DNA from 2 places in the Isoptericola sp. NPDC057653 genome. Region 2 is predicted to be linked to the other one. Evidence: riboswitches for the same ligand, from Rfam matches in the RefSeq annotation. Region 2 holds a riboswitch; the other holds the start of a gene.

What was found. A riboswitch is a leader RNA that binds a small molecule or an ion and turns the genes downstream of it on or off. The one in region 2 is predicted to bind S-adenosylmethionine.
Region 1: it holds a riboswitch for S-adenosylmethionine, as region 2 does, so the genes downstream of both, ACFU9A_RS04960 (aminotransferase class V-fold PLP-dependent enzyme) here and ACFU9A_RS13650 (NADPH-dependent FMN reductase) in region 2, are expected to answer to the same signal.

What each region holds. Positions count from the first base shown of each region.
Region 1 covers NZ_JBHVHP010000001.1:1,085,375-1,093,046, reverse strand. Annotated here, with positions in the region: gene ACFU9A_RS04975 (amidase) at 1-28, shown strand, start outside; gene ACFU9A_RS04970 (hypothetical protein) at 129-785, shown strand; gene ACFU9A_RS04965 (CsbD family protein) at 882-1,055, shown strand; gene ACFU9A_RS04960 (aminotransferase class V-fold PLP-dependent enzyme) at 1,134-2,585, opposite strand; SAM riboswitch class IV at 2,620-2,737, opposite strand; gene ACFU9A_RS04955 (RNA polymerase sigma factor) at 2,824-3,480, shown strand; gene ACFU9A_RS04950 (protein kinase) at 3,480-4,682, shown strand; gene ACFU9A_RS04945 (hypothetical protein) at 4,808-5,380, shown strand; gene ACFU9A_RS04940 (hypothetical protein) at 5,479-6,138, shown strand; gene ACFU9A_RS04935 (OmpA family protein) at 6,143-6,745, shown strand; gene ACFU9A_RS04930 (rhodanese-like domain-containing protein) at 7,003-7,479, shown strand; gene ACFU9A_RS04925 (O-succinylhomoserine sulfhydrylase) at 7,554-7,672, shown strand, end outside.
Region 2 covers NZ_JBHVHP010000002.1:523,188-530,859, reverse strand. Annotated here, with positions in the region: gene ACFU9A_RS13670 (GNAT family N-acetyltransferase) at 1-485, opposite strand, end outside; gene ACFU9A_RS13665 (LLM class flavin-dependent oxidoreductase) at 519-1,928, opposite strand; gene ACFU9A_RS13660 (LLM class flavin-dependent oxidoreductase) at 1,939-3,108, opposite strand; gene ACFU9A_RS13655 (flavin reductase family protein) at 3,123-3,638, opposite strand; gene ACFU9A_RS13650 (NADPH-dependent FMN reductase) at 3,677-4,255, opposite strand; SAM riboswitch class IV at 4,277-4,409, opposite strand; gene ACFU9A_RS13645 (DoxX family protein) at 4,544-5,152, opposite strand; gene ACFU9A_RS13640 (FadR/GntR family transcriptional regulator) at 5,307-6,008, shown strand; gene ACFU9A_RS13635 (DUF4185 domain-containing protein) at 6,086-7,270, shown strand; gene ACFU9A_RS13630 (ABC transporter substrate-binding protein) at 7,312-7,672, shown strand, end outside.

The DNA.
Region 1 (7,672 bases), on a different contig from region 2:
GCCGGAGCGGCGCCCGCCGGCCTGGTGACAGCCCGGTCCGCGCCCACCCCTTCCCTTCGCGCGCCGTCCGCGCTACGGTACCCCAGAGGGGTATATACCCCTCTGGGGTACACAAGGGAGTGAACGCCATGCCGGAGTCCGAAGCAGCATCGTTCGAGGCAGCACCGCAGGCAGCACGACTCGACACGACCACCGAGAGCGGCGCCCGCGGGACGCCCGCGACCACGCGCTGGTGGGTCAACGCCCTGTGGATCGTCGTGGGGATCGTCTCCGGCCTGGGCATCGTCCTCGGCCTGGGCGCCGAGGGGGAGGCGGCCGGCGGCTCCCCCGCCGAGACCACCACCGCCACCGTGCCGGCCACCGCCGTCGGCGTCGCCGCGGTCTGCTACCTCGCGGCCGCCGCCACCGGCCGCCGCTGGGTGGGCTGGGCGATGGTCCCGGTGGCCAGCGTCCTGCCGTTCCTCGAGTACGCCGGCGTGCCGCGCTGGGCGTCGTTCGGGGTCGTCGGCCTGGCCTTCCTGGTCTACGGGCTCGCCCGCCGCCGCCCGACCACCCTCGCGCAGGCCGTCGCGATGGCCGCGTACTACGGGGTCGCGATCGCCGCGGTGGCGATGCCGCCGCGCGTCGGGCTCGTCGTCGCGGCCGTGGCCCTCGCCGCGCACGTCGCGTGGGACCTGGTGCACTACCGCCGCGACGTCGTCGTGCACCGCTCCCTCGCCGTGTGGTGCATCGGGCTCGACCTCACCGTCGCCGCGCTCTGCGTGGCGTTCGCGGTCGCCGCCTGACGCCGCGGCCCACGGGCTGAGACGCCCGGGTGCGAGCGTGCGGACGGCCGCCTACGTTCGGTTCCTGAGGTTGTTCGTCCGACGGAAGGAGCCCCGATGGGACTGGGTGACAAGGCCAAGCACCTCGCCGAGGAGGCCGAGGGCAAGGTCAAGGAAGCAGCGGGCAAGCTCACCGACGACGAGAAGAAAGAGGCCGAGGGCAAGGCCCAGCAGGCCAGCGCGAACCTCAAGCAGGCGGGGGACGACGCGAAGGACGCGTTCAAGGGCTGACCGACTGCGGACGACGGGGTGCCACCAGCACGGTGGCACCCCGTCGTCGTTCCCGGGCCCTCGGCGCGCCCCGGACCGTCAGAGGTCGTCGGGCAGGCAGCCGAAGGCCTCGTCCGCGCCGAGCGCGGCGGTGGCGAGCAGCCCCTCGAGGCCGGAGCCGTCGGGCACGGGGCGCGGGTCGTCGACCACGACCCACAGGCCGTCCACCACGTCGTACTGCGCCTGCGGCCCCGCGGTGACGAGCGCGCCGACGGCGGCGACGAGCCGCTCGACCTCCTCGCCCGCGGTCCCCAGGCCCACCGACGCGCGCACGGCGCCGGCGTCGAAGCCGAGCCGCCCGAGCAGCGGGTGCGCGCAGAACCGGCCGTCGCGCACGCCGATGCCGTGCTCGGCCGACAGGTACGCGGCGACAAGGCCCGGGTCGTAGCCGGTGACGGTGAACGTCACGACGCCCACCGGGTCGACGGCGTCGTCCCACACGTGCACGACCTCGACGCGGTCGAGGGCGCCCAGCCCCTCCACGAGCCGGTGGCGCAGGGCGTCCTCGTGCTCGACGGCGGAGCGCGCGTCCAGCGCGGCGAGCTCGTCGCACGCGGCCGCGAGCGCCACCGCGCCGATGACGTTGGGCGAGCCGGCCTCGTGCCGGGCGGGGCCCTCGTGCCAGTCGGTGCTCGTGGTGCGCACGCGGCGCACGGCGCCGCCGCCCGCGAGGTAGGGAGTGCCGGCGTCGAGCCAGTCGCGCCGCCCGACCAGGGCGCCCGCGCCGAACGGGGCGTACGTCTTGTGCCCGGAGAAGGCGACGTAGTCGACGCCGGTGCCCGCGAGGGAGAAGCGGCGGTGCGGCACGAGCTGCGCGCCGTCGAGCACGACCCGCGCGCCCGCGCCGTGGGCCGCGGCGACCACGTCGGCCACCGGCAGCGCCTCGCCCGTCACGTTGGAGGCGCCGGTGAGCGCGAGGAGGGCGTAGGGGCGGCCGGTGGCGACCCCCGCGGCCAGCTCCTCCTCGATCTCCGCCAGCGTGGCCGACACGGACGGCCCGCCGGTCACGACCGTGGCGTCGGTGACGCGCTGCCAGGGCAGCAGGTTGGCGTGGTGCTCGATGTCGAGCACGAGGACGCGACCCGGCTCGCCCGTCACCGGGTCGGCGGGCACGCAGCCCGCGAGCAGGTTGAGCGAGTCGGTGGTGTTGCGGGTGACGATCGTCAGGTCGTCCTCGCGGGCGCCGACGAACGCGCCGATCGTGCGGCGGGCGGTCTCGTAGAGCGCCGTCGAGACCTGCGACAGGTAGCCGGCGCCGCGGTGCACGCTGGCGTACAGCGGCAGGACGCGCGCGACGCGGTCGGCGACGGCCTGCAGCGCGGGGGCCGACGCCGCGACGTCGAGGTTGGCGTACGGCACCCGGCGGCCGTCCACGAGCGGGACGAGCGTGTCCGCGCCGACGACGGGCAGGACGGGCGCGACGTCGTGCACGGGCGGGGCGGTGGGCGCGGCGTCCGGCAGGACGGCGGGCGCGGTGGCGAGAGTGGTCATGCGTGGTCCTCCTCGGTCGTGCCGGGGAGGTGGCTCCCCGCGCTTGCCCGCGCGCCGGACGGCGCGGGGGCCAGGTCGTCACCCGGGGCACCCCGCCGCGAGAGGAGGGTTGCCGGCCAGCGAGCCGGGGCTTCGCGCTGGCACTCATGACCTGCGGACCATCGTGCGGGGGCACCACGACCCCGTCAAGCGGGGCCCCCGGAGTTCTCACGATGCGGTCGCGTGAGAGGCTGACGGCATGCCCAGCCGGACCACCCCGCCCCCAGGCGCGCCCCCGGGGGACCTCGTCGGAGAGGTGGCCCACGCGCTCGACGCCGGCGACGCCCAGGGCGCCCGGCACGCGGCCCGCGCCGCGGCCGGCGACGAGGCGGCCGACGTGCTCGACCTGCTCGCGCACCGCGCCGCCGGCGGCTCCGCGCTCGCCACGGAGCTGCTGGTGGAGCAGCTGGACGAGTCCGGCGTCGTGCAGCGGTTCGTGCGCAGCTCGCTGCTCGACGAGGCGGCCGTCGACGACGTCGGCCAGGACGTGCTCATCTCCGTGGCCACGTCGGTCCGGTCGTTCGCGGGCGGGTCGCGGGTCACGACGTGGGTGCACGGCATCGTCCGCCACCGGGTGGTGGACCACCTGCGCCGGCAGCGGGCCACCACGACGCTGCCCGACGACGACGTCGGCCCGTCCGAGCGGATGAGCTCCCTGCTCGCGACCCGCGCCACGGTGCGCGACGCGCTCGCCGCGCTGCCCGAGCTCTACCGCGAGCCCGTCACGCTGCGGGACATCGAGGGCCTGCCGTACGCCGACGTCGCCGAGCGCCTCGGGCGCAGCGTCGGCACGGTGAAGTCCCAGATCTCCCGGGGCCGCGCCCTCGTGGCGGCGGCGCTCGGGGGCGTGCCCTGATGGCCGGGACCGGCGCGAACGAGCGGCTCCTCGGCCGGTACCGGGTGGGCGAGGTGATCGGCGCAGGGTCGTTCGCCACCGTGCACCGCGCCGTCGACGAACGGCTCGACGACGTCGTCGTGGTCAAGGTCCTCGCGGAGAACCACAGCCTGAACCCGGAGATCCGCGAGCGGTTCATCGCCGAGGGCCGCGCGCTGCGCCGGGTGGCGAGCCCGCACGTGGTGGCCGTGCACGACATCGGCGAGAGCGACCGCCAGCAGCCGTACCTGGTGCTGGAGCACGCGGACCGCGGCACGCTGGCGCAGCGCGTCGGCGCGCTGCGCGCCGACGGGTGGACCGCGACGCCGGCCGACGTGCTCGCCGTCGCCCGCGGGCTCGCCGCGGCGGTCGAGGCCGTGCACGCCGCGCAGCTCGTGCACCGCGACCTCAGCCCCGGCAACGTGCTGCTGCGCACCAGCCCGGACGGCGCCGGCGACGGCGCCGCCTCGTCCGTCGTGCGGGCCGACGAGCGGCTCGTCGTGGCCGACCTCGGCATGTGCAAGGACCTGGCGCTCAGCTCCGGGCTGACCGTCGCGGGCGGGACGGAGGGCTTCCGGCCACCCGAGCAGGACGGCCCCGGCACCGTCGACACGCGCGCCGACCTGTGGGCGATGTCCGCCCTGGTCACCTGGCTCACCGAGGGCGCCTCGCCGCCCCGCGCCCTCACGACCGCGCTGGGCCGCAGCCTCGCCGGCTCCCCCGCCAGGCGGCACCCCGACGCGGCCGCCTGGCTGGCCGACGTCGAGCGCGCCCTCGACCCGGCGCACGGCACGGGCACGGGCACGCCCGCGGGACGTGGGCGCCGCCGCCCCGCGCGCGCCGTCGTCGCCGCCGTGGCGGGTGCCGCGCTCGGTCTCGGCGCCGGCGTCGGCGGCACGCTCTGGCTGGACGACCACCCGTCGTCGGCCTCGGGCGGGGCCAGCGTGTCGATCTCCGGTCCGGCGACGGCGACCGTCGGGACGCCGGTGACGCTCACGGCGGACGTCGACGGCGCCGCGCACTGGGTCTGGACGCTCCCCAACGGCGCCTACGCGACGGACGAGGAGACCGTGGAGCTCACCGCCAACCGGGCCGGCTCCGCGGAGGTCGTGCTGGACGCCCGCGCCCCCGACGGGACGCCGATCACCGCCGTCCACCGCCTCGAGGTCGCCGCCGGGTCGTGACCCTCCGGGGCCCCGACGGCGAGGCCGGCAGGAACCGATCCGGGTCCGCGTGCAACCTTTCGTCCGTCGCCTCCGACTCACGGGTGTCAGCAGCGATCCCGCTGACCCCATCGACAGGAGACACCATGCGACACCTTCCCCGCCGACTCACGCCGATCGCCCTCGCCGGCCTGCTCGCCCTGGGTGCCTGCGCGGCCCCGGGCCCGGACGCCGGGTTCGACGACGCGGGGGCCCCGGCAACAGGCGCGCAGGCGCAGGTCAGGACGGGTTCGAAGGCCGAGCCGAAGGCGTCGGCGAAGGCGTCGGCGAAGGCGTCGGCGAAGGCGTCGGCGAAGGCGTCGGCGAAGGCGTCGGTGAAGGCGTCGGCGAAGGACGCGTCGGCGTACACGGTGCGCTACTCCGACGGCTACAAGACCGTCATCACCCTCGACCGCACGCAGGTGGAGAAGCTCACCGGCACCGACCTCGCCGCGGGCGTCGCCGGCGCGGAGCGTGCGCTCGCCGAGCGCGACACCTGGTCGGGCGCCGACACGAAGGAGCATGCCGGCGTCGTCGTCGTCGACGCCGCCGACCGCGAGTCCGACCGCATCGACCGCGTCCTCGGCACGATGGCCGACGGCCGCGACGTCGAGCTGCGGCTGTACGTCGCCCACCACCAGCACGCCCACGTCGCGCACTTCGGCGAGGACGACGACTGAGCGGCTCCCGCCCCGCGCACGCCGCGGCATGTATCCGGCCCGGCGGCCGGCACTCCCTGACAGGCACGTCCCGAACGACCTCACCGACAGGACAGATCATGCGAATCTCCCCCCTGCGACTGGCCCCCCTGGCCGTCGTGAGCCTGCTCGCCCTCGCCGCCTGCTCCCCGGGCGACGCCGCCGGGTTCGACGACGCCGGCGCCACCGCCCAGGTCACGGACGCGACGACGTCGCCCGCCGCGGACGGGGAGGACGACGCGGACCCGGCCTCGAACGACTCGACCACGGGATCGGGCGAGGGATCGGGCGGGGGCTCGGGCCGACCCGGCGTCGACTTCCCCGACCCGGACGACGTGATCGCGGACGCCACCTTCACCGTCCCGGGGACCGAGGACAAGAAGGTCCGCATCGGCGTCGAGTCCGTCGTGGTCTCCGGGCGCACGACGGAGCTGCGGCTCGTCATGACCCCTGAGTTCGACGACGGCGGCCAGCCCGCGTCGTTCTACGACGCCACCGGGGAGGCCCCCGCCCTCACCCTCATCGACCGCGAGAACCTCAAGGAGTACAGCGTGCTCGAGGCCGACGGGGGCGGCCGGTGGTACCGGTCCGACCCCGTCTTCACGACGGCTCTGCCCGGCCGGTCCGTCGGCTACCAGGCGTTCTTCGCGGCGCCCGAGGACGACATCACCGCCGTCGACGTCAAGCTCGCCGACTCGATGCCGGTGTTCGAGGACGTCCCGCTGACCTTCGAGGACTGAGCCGATGCGACCCCACCTGCGCACCCGACACCCCTGGCGCGCGCTCGCCGCGGCCGCGGCCGTCCTGACGGGCCTGGGCGCCGCCGCACCGGCCGCCGTCGCCGCCGACGACGACCCGGCGGGCGGCTACGCCTGGCCCGCCATCGGCGCGCTCGACCTCGGCGACCCGTCGCAGGAGAACATGGTCCGGTCGGTCACCGAGTACGTGACCGAGGGCTCCGTCCTCTCCGTCGACGACACGACGACGGACGGCGCCGAGACCGTCGTGACGCTGTCGTCGGACATCCTGTTCGACCCCAGCGAGTCCGCGCTGTCGAAGGCGGCGAGGGCGAAGGTCGCGGACCTCGTCCAGGACGTGCCCGAGGGCGCCACCGTCTCGGTCGACGGCCACACCGACTCCGTCGACTCTGACGCGTTCAACCAGAAGCTGTCGGAGCGGCGGGCGAAGGCCGTGGCCGGCGCGGTCAGGGCCGCGCGCGGCGACCTGAGGCTCGAGGTCCACGGGTACGGCGAGTCCCGGCTCGAGGCGCCCGAGACCGGCGACGCCCAGGCCGTGGCCGACGCCCGCGCGCAGAACCGGCGCGTCGAGCTCCGCTACGGCGGCTGACGACCGCGGCCCGTCGGCCGCACCCCCCGGGAGGGCGGGCACCCCGTGCGGGCGCCCGCCCTCCGGCGCACGGCCGTTCGCTTCGCGAGACGCACGACCACCACGCGGACGGCTGTCGTACGATCGCCACGACCATCCCGAGCGGCCGAGTGACGTGGCACGTCGACGCCGCAGCAACCCGCGGGCCGGTCGTCGTCCTCGTGGCGGCGGACGGTCCGGACGAGGGTGCTACCGCCACGACCGATGGGAGGAACGCGATGACGCCCCAGATCGACCCCCGCCCCGCCGACGGCTACGCCGGCGACCTCACACCGCAGCAGGCGTGGGACCTGCTCGCCACCGACCCCGCCGCCGTCCTCGTCGACGTGCGCACCGAGGGCGAGTGGCGCGCGATCGGCGTGCCCGACACGTCCGCCGCGGGCAAGCGCCCCGTCTTCGTCGAGTGGGTCCAGGCGGGCGGGCGCCCCAACGCCGGCTTCCTCGCCGACCTGGCCGGCGCCGGCGTGACCGCCGACGCCCCGGTCGTCTTCCTGTGCCGCTCCGGCCAGCGCTCGATCGGCGCCGCACGCCTCGCGACGTCCGCCGGGCTCGGGCCGGCGTACAACATCCTCGAGGGCTTCGAGGGCGGGCCCGGCTTCGACGGCGTCCGCGACCGCGAGGGCTGGAAGGTGCGCGGGCTGCCCTGGGGCACCTACGCCGACGACACCGACGACGCGGCGGAGGCCCGCGCGTGAGCGCCGGGAACCGGGACATCCCCACCGGCCCGGCAGCCGACGACGTCGTCCACGGCGGCTCGGGCCGCGGGCCCCTGCCCGCCACCGCCCGCCCGGCGACGCTCGCCGTCCGCGGGGGTCACCGGCGCTCGGAGTACCAGGAGACGTCCGAGGCGCTGTTCCTCACGCAGGGCTACACCTACGACACGGCGGC
Region 2 (7,672 bases):
ATGGCGACGAGGCGGCCCCCGCGGCGCACGCCGACGTACCGGCCCATGAGGTACGTGCGCGGCAGGAACGGGCCGGGCCGCGACCGCTCGACGAGCGCGAGCATGTCGGGCACGTCGTCGGCGCCGAGCACCACGGCCTCGTCGTCGGGCCGGGTCTCGAGCCGGTCGGTGTCGACCAGCTGCACACCCTCGTGGAGGGCGAGCCGCTCCCAGCCCGGGGGGAGCGGCACGGACGCCGGCGGCGTGGGGAACTGCCCGCCGGGGCCGACGAGGTCCACCACGGCGTCCCACACGTCGGGGTCGTCCCACGACCGCACGGCGGCGAACGGGGACACGTCGGCCGGGTAGCGCCGCACCAGCGCGTTGCCCTCCGCCAGGTGCGCGTGGGCGCCGGTGAGGGACGACCAGCGGGGGTTGTCGAGGACGGCCTCGGAGGGGTCGCCGGGCGTGGTGGTGGGGCTGGTGTTGGGGGCGGTGGTGGTCATGGTCCTCCTGTCGGGCCGTGGCAGCCTAGGCGCTCACGGCGCCGGGACGAGCGCCGGTTCGCTCTCGGCGTCGCGGGCGGCGCGCCGGGTGAGCGGCGCGCGGAGCCCCAGGTGCTCGCGCAGCGTGGTGCCGGCGTACGCGGTGGGGTAGGCGCCGCGCTCCTGCAGGGCGGGCACCACCCGGTCCACGACGTCGTCCAGCCCGGCCGGCACGATCCACGGGCTGAGGTTGAACCCGTCGACGGCGCCGGTGCGCACCCAGCGGATGAGCTCGTCCGCCACGGCGCCCGGGGTCCCCGTGAAGCCGCGCTCGCCGGCGTTGCGGATCACCAGCTCGCGGATCGACAGGCCCTCGGCCTCCGCCACGGCGCGCCACTGCCGGGCGATCTCGTGCGTCCGCGCGCCGGTCGTGGCGGAGCCCCGCTCGCCGCCGAGCTCGGCGACCACCGGGTCGTGGGCCGGCAGCGGGCCGTCCGGGTCGTAGGACGAGAGGTCCTCGCCCCAGACGTTCCCGACGACCGACAGCGCGGTCGCGGGCGTGACCTGGGCGCGGCGCACCCAGCGCGCCTTCTCCTCGGCGTCCGCGGGCGTGTCCCCGACGACGATCGCGGTACCGGGGAAGATCTTCACGTCGTCCACGGGCCGGCCGGCCGCGACGACCCGGCGGCGCACGTCGGCCGCGAACTCGAGCGCGTCGGCGAGCACGGAGCCGTGCCGGGAGAAGATCACGTCGGCGTGCGCGGCCGCGAGGTCGCGACCCTGGGGCGAGTCGCCCGCCTGGAAGATCACCGGGTGGCCCTGCGGGCTGCGGGGCGTGGTGACGTCGAGGGCCAGGTCCCGGGGCGTGCGCAGCGCGGCGCCGGGCACCGCGACGCGCGCGACGTCGCCCCCGCCGTCCGGGAACGCGTCCCAGACCCCGCGCGCGACGGCCAGCACGGCCGCGGCCCGCTCGTACCGGTCCGCGTGGTCGAGGTACCCGCCGCGGCGGAAGTTCTCCCCGGTCCAGGCGTTGTCCGTCGTGACGACGTTCCACGCGGCCCGCCCGCCGGACAGGACGTCGAGGCTCGCGAGGCGGCGGGCCAGCTCGGCCGGGTCGTGGTAGGTCGTGTTCTGGGTGGCGACGAGGCCGATGCGCTCGGTGATCGCGGCCAGGGCCGCGAGCTGGGTGATCGCGTCGGGGCGGCCCACGACGTCCAGGTCGTGGATGCGCCCGCGGGACTCGCGCAGGCGGAGCCCCTCGCCGAGGAAGAAGGCGTCGAAGAGCCCGCGCTCGGCCGTGCGGACCACCTGCTCGAAGGAGGCGAAGTCCGTCTGCGACCCGGACTCCGGGTCGGACCAGATCGTGGTGTGGTTGACGCCCTGGAAGAAGACGCCGAGGTGGACCTGGGCGTGCGGCCGGGTGATCGGGGCGTCGGGGGCGTGGGGTGCTGTGGGTGCGCTCATCGTCGGCTCCTCAGGCGTGCGCGGCCGCGGGCTGGGCGTCGCGGGTGACGGTGCGGGGGCGGGTGTCGTAGCGGTTCGCCGGGCGGGGCAGGCCCAGCGTCTGCCGCAGGGTGGCGCCGGCGCGGGGCGCGGCGGTGAGCCGGGCGGCCCGGAGCGGGGGCAGCACGTCGCGGGCGAGCACGGGCAGGTCCGCGTCGAGGGCGGCGGGCAGCAGCCGCACCCCGGCGACGTCGCCGGACGCGGCGAGCCCGGCGAGGAGGCCCGCCAGCCCCGCGGCGTCGCCGGCGTACCGCAGCGCACCCGACCCCCAGGGGCCGCGGGTGCCCGGCGCGGCGGCCGCGTCGAGCTCGGCGAGCCGGGCGGCGCCGGTGCGGCCGCCCGCGTCGAGCGCGACCTCCAGGTCGACGACCGCGAGGGGCGACGCGTCGGGCTCGTGGTCGGTGGCGACCCGCGCCGCGGCCCGCACGGCGGCGACGTCGGTCCCGCCGACGAGGGCGACGTCGACGAGGGCCTCGTCGCGCACCGACGGTGCCACGTCGCCTGCCGCGGCCAGGACGACGGGCTGGCCCTGCGGCGGGCGGGGCGTGATGAGCGGCCCCTTGACGGAGAACGACTCGCCGACGAAGTCGACGTGGTGCAGGCGGTCGCGGTCGACGAACCGCCCGGTGGCGACGTCGCGGATCACGGCGTCGTCCTCCCACGAGTCCCACAGGTCGCGCACGACCTGGACGACGTCGCGCGCCTCGCGGGCGAGGTCCGTCACGGGGTCGCGCCCGTAGGCGTCGGCGGTGCCCGGGTGGTCGGTCACGGCGGCGAGCCAGCCGGCGCGGCCGGACGCCGCGATGTCGAGCGACGCGAGCTGCGTGGCCACGTGGAACGGCTCGGGGTAGGTGGTGGGCACCTGCGGCACGAGGCCGATGGCGTGGGTGGTGCGCGACACGAACGCCGCGCGGGTCACGGCGTCGAGCCGCGCCGAGGACGGCGACCCGGGCAGGGCGGGCAGGAGCGCGTCGGCGAACGTCGCGAAGGTGACGCCGGCGTGCTCGGCCCTCCGGACGGTGCGGGCGAGGCGGGCGGCGCCGACGAGGTCCGCCGGCGCGAGCCCCGCGACGGCGGCGGCCCCGGGATGGGCGCCCGCGCCGTCGACGTCGAGCCCGACGAGGAAGGGTGTGCTGGTCATGGGTCTCTCCGGGATCAGATCGCGGACTCGTCGCCGAGCCGGTGGTAGGTGCGGTCGAGGTAGACGAGCGGCGACGCCTCGTCGGACCCGGACTGCAGGGCGCGCAGCGAGACGAGGTAGCTGTCGCCCACGGGCGTGCGCTGGACGACGCGGGCGCGCACCCACGAGACCGCCCCGTCGACGACGGGCTCGCCCGTGGGCAGGGCGGTCCAGCCGCCGGCCGCGAAGCGGTCGATGCCGCTGGTCGCGAAGCGCGCGGACAGGTCGTCCTGGTGGTCGGCCAGGAAGCTGATCGCCAGGGTGTCGGCCCGCGAGACGGCGGGCCACGAGGACGACGTGGACGCCAGGGAGAAGGCGAGGAGCGGCGGAGCCGCCGACACCGAGATGACGGACGTGGCGGTGAACCCGACGGGGCGGCCCTCGTGCTCGAGCGCGACGACGGCGACGCCGGCGGGATGCTGGCGGAACACCGTCTTGAACTCGTCGGCGGACAGCTGGGGCTCGTCCTGCTGGGCCAGGAGCTCCTCCATGTCGGTCAGCGCGGCGGTCAGGTCGGTGCGCTCGGCGGTCACCGGGCGGCCCCCGTCAGCTCGGCGGCGGGCGTCGCGGCGGCGGAGGTCAGGCCGGTGGCCCGGCGCAGGGGCGTCGACCAGCGGGCGAACCAGGGGTCGAGGGCCGCGCCGAGCTCGGGCAGCTGCGCCTCGGTGAGGGCGAGGGACCGGGTGGGCACGACGGCGCCGAGCTCGACGAGGACGGGGCGCAGGTGCACCTCGCCCGCCAGCGCGTGCGCCGGGTTGCCGGAGACGACGAGCGGCACGACGACGACGCCCGCGAGCCCGTCCGGCCCGTAGAGGTCGAGGAACGCCTTGAGGAGGCCGGTGTAGGAGGCCTTGTAGACGGGGGTGGCCACGACGGCGACGGTGGCGCGCGCGAGGCGCTCCTTCGCCGCGTCGGCGGCGGGGTGGGCGGGGGCGAGGATCTCGCCCGCGAACGCCGCGAGCTCGACCGTCGCGACGTCGTCGGTGCCGAGCAGCTCGGCGACGCGGCGCCCGGCGGCCTCTGCCGCGGCCAGGGTGCGCGAGCCCGCGCGCGGGTTGCCGGACACCACCACCACGGAGGCGGCGGTGGGGCGGGTGGGTTCGGTCATGGGGTGTACCTCGCAGTCCGTCGATCACGCTTGCCGCGCGGCGTCTCGGCCCGCGGACGGGCCGGCCGGCGGCCTGGTCATCTCCCGGAGCACCCCGCCGTGACGTGGGGGTTGCTGCCCAGCCAGCCGGGGCTTCGCGCTGGGGCTCGTGACCTGGGGCGGAGGTATAGCAGCCGATCCGGGGAACGCCAGGGTGCTCCGGTGATTTCTCACGATCCGGACGCGAGGGAGCCTCCGGCCGGGGGACGACCGGAGGCTCCGGGGCGGGTCGGCGGGCGGGGCGCGGCCTCAGGCGTCGAGCCGCAGCCGGGCGCCGAGCGCGACGGCGGCGACGACGGCGGCGCCGGCGACGAGGACGACGTCCTTCAGCACGTACTGGCCGAGCAGCGTCATGCCGTGGCCGAACAGCTCGTCGCCGAAGAGGGCCACGGGGGACAGGATGCCGACCATCGCCACGGCCAGGACGGCCAGCCCCGTCCGCAGCAGGCGGCCGGAGAGGAGCGTCAGGCCGATGAAGGTCTCCATGACGGCCGTCAGCAGCACGGCGGCCTCGCCCGGCACCAGGCCGAACGTCAGCGTCTCCACCGTGCGGGCGGCGATCTCCTCGGCCGGGCTGGCGCCGGGGAAGAGCTTCAGCACGCCGAAGCCGAGGAACACGAGGCCGAGGGCGACGCGCAGGGCGGGGACCGACCACCGGGCGAGGACGCGCGCCAGCGCGGTGACCGCGACGTCGACGCGCAGCGCGACCCGCTCGGCGAGGCGGCGCGGCGCCGTCGTGGGGGCCGTCGTGGGGGCCGTCGTGGGGGCCTCGGCGGCGGTCGGCGCGGGGTTGTCCGGGGACGCCGGGACGGTGCGGGCGCCGGCGGCGTTGCGGGCCGACGAGGTGGTGACGGACATGGCGGTGCTCTCTTCCGGGTGACGGTGCGCGGCCCGGGGTGGCCGCCCCAGGAGAGAGGACCGGTCGGGACCGGGGATGCGGCGCGGCCGCGTTTTCGCCCGGTCGTCACCCGCCCCTTCCTTTTCGAGTGAGCAAGTGATTAGATCACTTTTCATGACGACGGAGTCGGGCCCGGTCCCGCGCCCCACCCTCAGCGGGACGCTCGCGGAGGCCGTGATCCAGATGATCGGCGACGAGGGTCTGGTCGCGGGCGAGCGCATCGGGCCGCAGCGCGACCTGGCGGCGCGGTTCGGGGTCGCGGTCCCCACGATGCGCGAGGCGCTGCGGCGGCTCGAGGGCCTGGGCATCCTGTCCTTCCGCCACGGCTCGGGCATCTACGTGGGGGAGAACTACCTGCGCAGCGTCCTGCCCAACGCGGTGGCCCCGCCCGCCGACCGCGCCCGGCTCGTGGCGCTCGTCCAGGCGCGCGCCGTGATCGAGCCGGCGATCGCGCGGCAGGCCGCGGTGGTCCGCGAGCCGGCCGCGCTGGCCCGCCTGGCCGACCTCCTCGCGGAGGCGCGCGAGTGCCTCGAGAGCGGGTCGGACCGCCTGTGGCGGGTGAACGTCGACCTCCACCGGGCGGTGGCCGACGCGGCGGGCAACACGATCCTGTCCGAGGTGCTCGACGTGATCCTGCTGCTGCACGCCGAGGACCAGCGCCGGATCCTCGCCCTCCACGGCGACCCGGAGTCGGACTACGAGGAGCACGCCGAGCTCGTGCGCCTCGTGACCGAGGGGCGCGCGGACGCCGTCGCGGACCTCATGCACGCGCACCTCACGGAGGTCGTGGGCGCCATCGAGGGCGCGGCGCCCTAGGCCCCCACCACCCGCAGCACCCGGCCCCGGTGGGGCCGGGCCACGGAACGCCACGAGATCACGACGGAGTGATGACGATGACGAGGACGAACTCGCGCCGCGGGCGGCGGCTGGCCGCCGCCGCGATGGCCGGGGCACTCACCCTGGCCGGAGCCACGACGGCGGCCACGATCGCGGCCACGACGACGGCCACGGCGGCGGACCGCGGTGCGCCCGCCTGCTCGCTCGACGGCGCGACGGTGCAGGCCACGCGGGCCGCGCCGGCGCCGCTCGGCGACACCTTCACCGCCTACGCCGACTCGGGGGTCGGCTGGACCGGCGCCGACAGCACCTACTCGGTGCCGCTGCGCGACGGCTCGCTCGCGTGGATCTTCTCGGACACGTTCCTCGGCCCGGTGGCGCCCGACGGCAGCCGCCCGCAGAGCACGCCCTTCCTCAACAACTCGATCGTGCTGCAGGACGGCGCCGCGCTGCGGACCGTCACCGGCGGCACCGCGGACGCCCCGGAGAGCATCGTGGGGCCCGACCCGGACGGCGCCTGGCACTGGTTCGGCGCCGGGCTGGCCACGCGCCGGGGCGACCTGCAGGTGGGCGTGCTCGAGTTCGCGCGGTTCGGCGAGGGCACCTGGGACTGGGGCTGGAGCGGGTCGTCCGTCGCCACCCTGGACACGGACACCTGGCAGGTGACGTCGGTGGACCCGCTGCCCTCGGGCGCGGGGATCCAGTGGGCCTCGTGGTACCAGCGCTCCGGCGGGCACGTGCTCGTGTACGGCGTCGAGGACCGGGGCGGCGAGAAGTTCATGCACGTCGCCAAGGTGCTGGGCGGCGACCTCGCCGACACGGGGCGCTGGCGCTACTGGGACGGCAGCGCGTGGGTGCGCGACGAGGCCGCGTCCGCCCGGGTCATGGCCGGCGTCGCGAACGAGTACAGCGTGACCCCGTACCGGGACGGCTGGCTGCTGGTCACCCAGGACACGTCGGTGCCGTTCAGCGACGAGATCAAGGCCTTCGTCTCCTGCTCGCCCACCGGCCCGTTCACGGGCGGCGCGACGATCCACCGGATGCCCGAGGTCGGCGCGGCCGGCAGCTACGGCGACCCCGACGTCATCGCCTACAACGCCCACGAGCACCCCGAGCTGCGCGACGACGACACGCTCCTGGTGACCTACAACGTCAACTCCGTGGACCCGGACGACCTGTACGCGGACGTCTCGATCTACCGGCCCCGGTTCGTCGAGATCACGCTCGACGTCCGGCACTGACCCTGCAACGACACACGACCATCACGACGAGGTGAGACGACATGAAGCGTTCCCGCATCCTGGCCGGCGCCACGGCGGCGTCCCTGGCCCTGGGCCTGGCGGCCTGCTCGAGCGACGACGGCGGCGGCGGAGGCGGTGACGGCGGCGACGTCACGCTCGGCTTCTACACGGACAAGGCGGCGTGGGAGCCCAGCTTCGACGCCATGAACAAGGAGTCCGCGGCGCAGGGCAGCACGCTGGACTTCACCGGCTACTCCGACGCCACCGCGTACGACAGCTTCATCAAGCAGTCGTTCCGCACCAAGAAGGTGCCCGACCTGTTCACCTGGCACACGGGCAGCCAGCTGGCCGACCTCGTCGACCAGGGGCTGGTCGCCGAGACCACCGACCTCTGGACGAAGG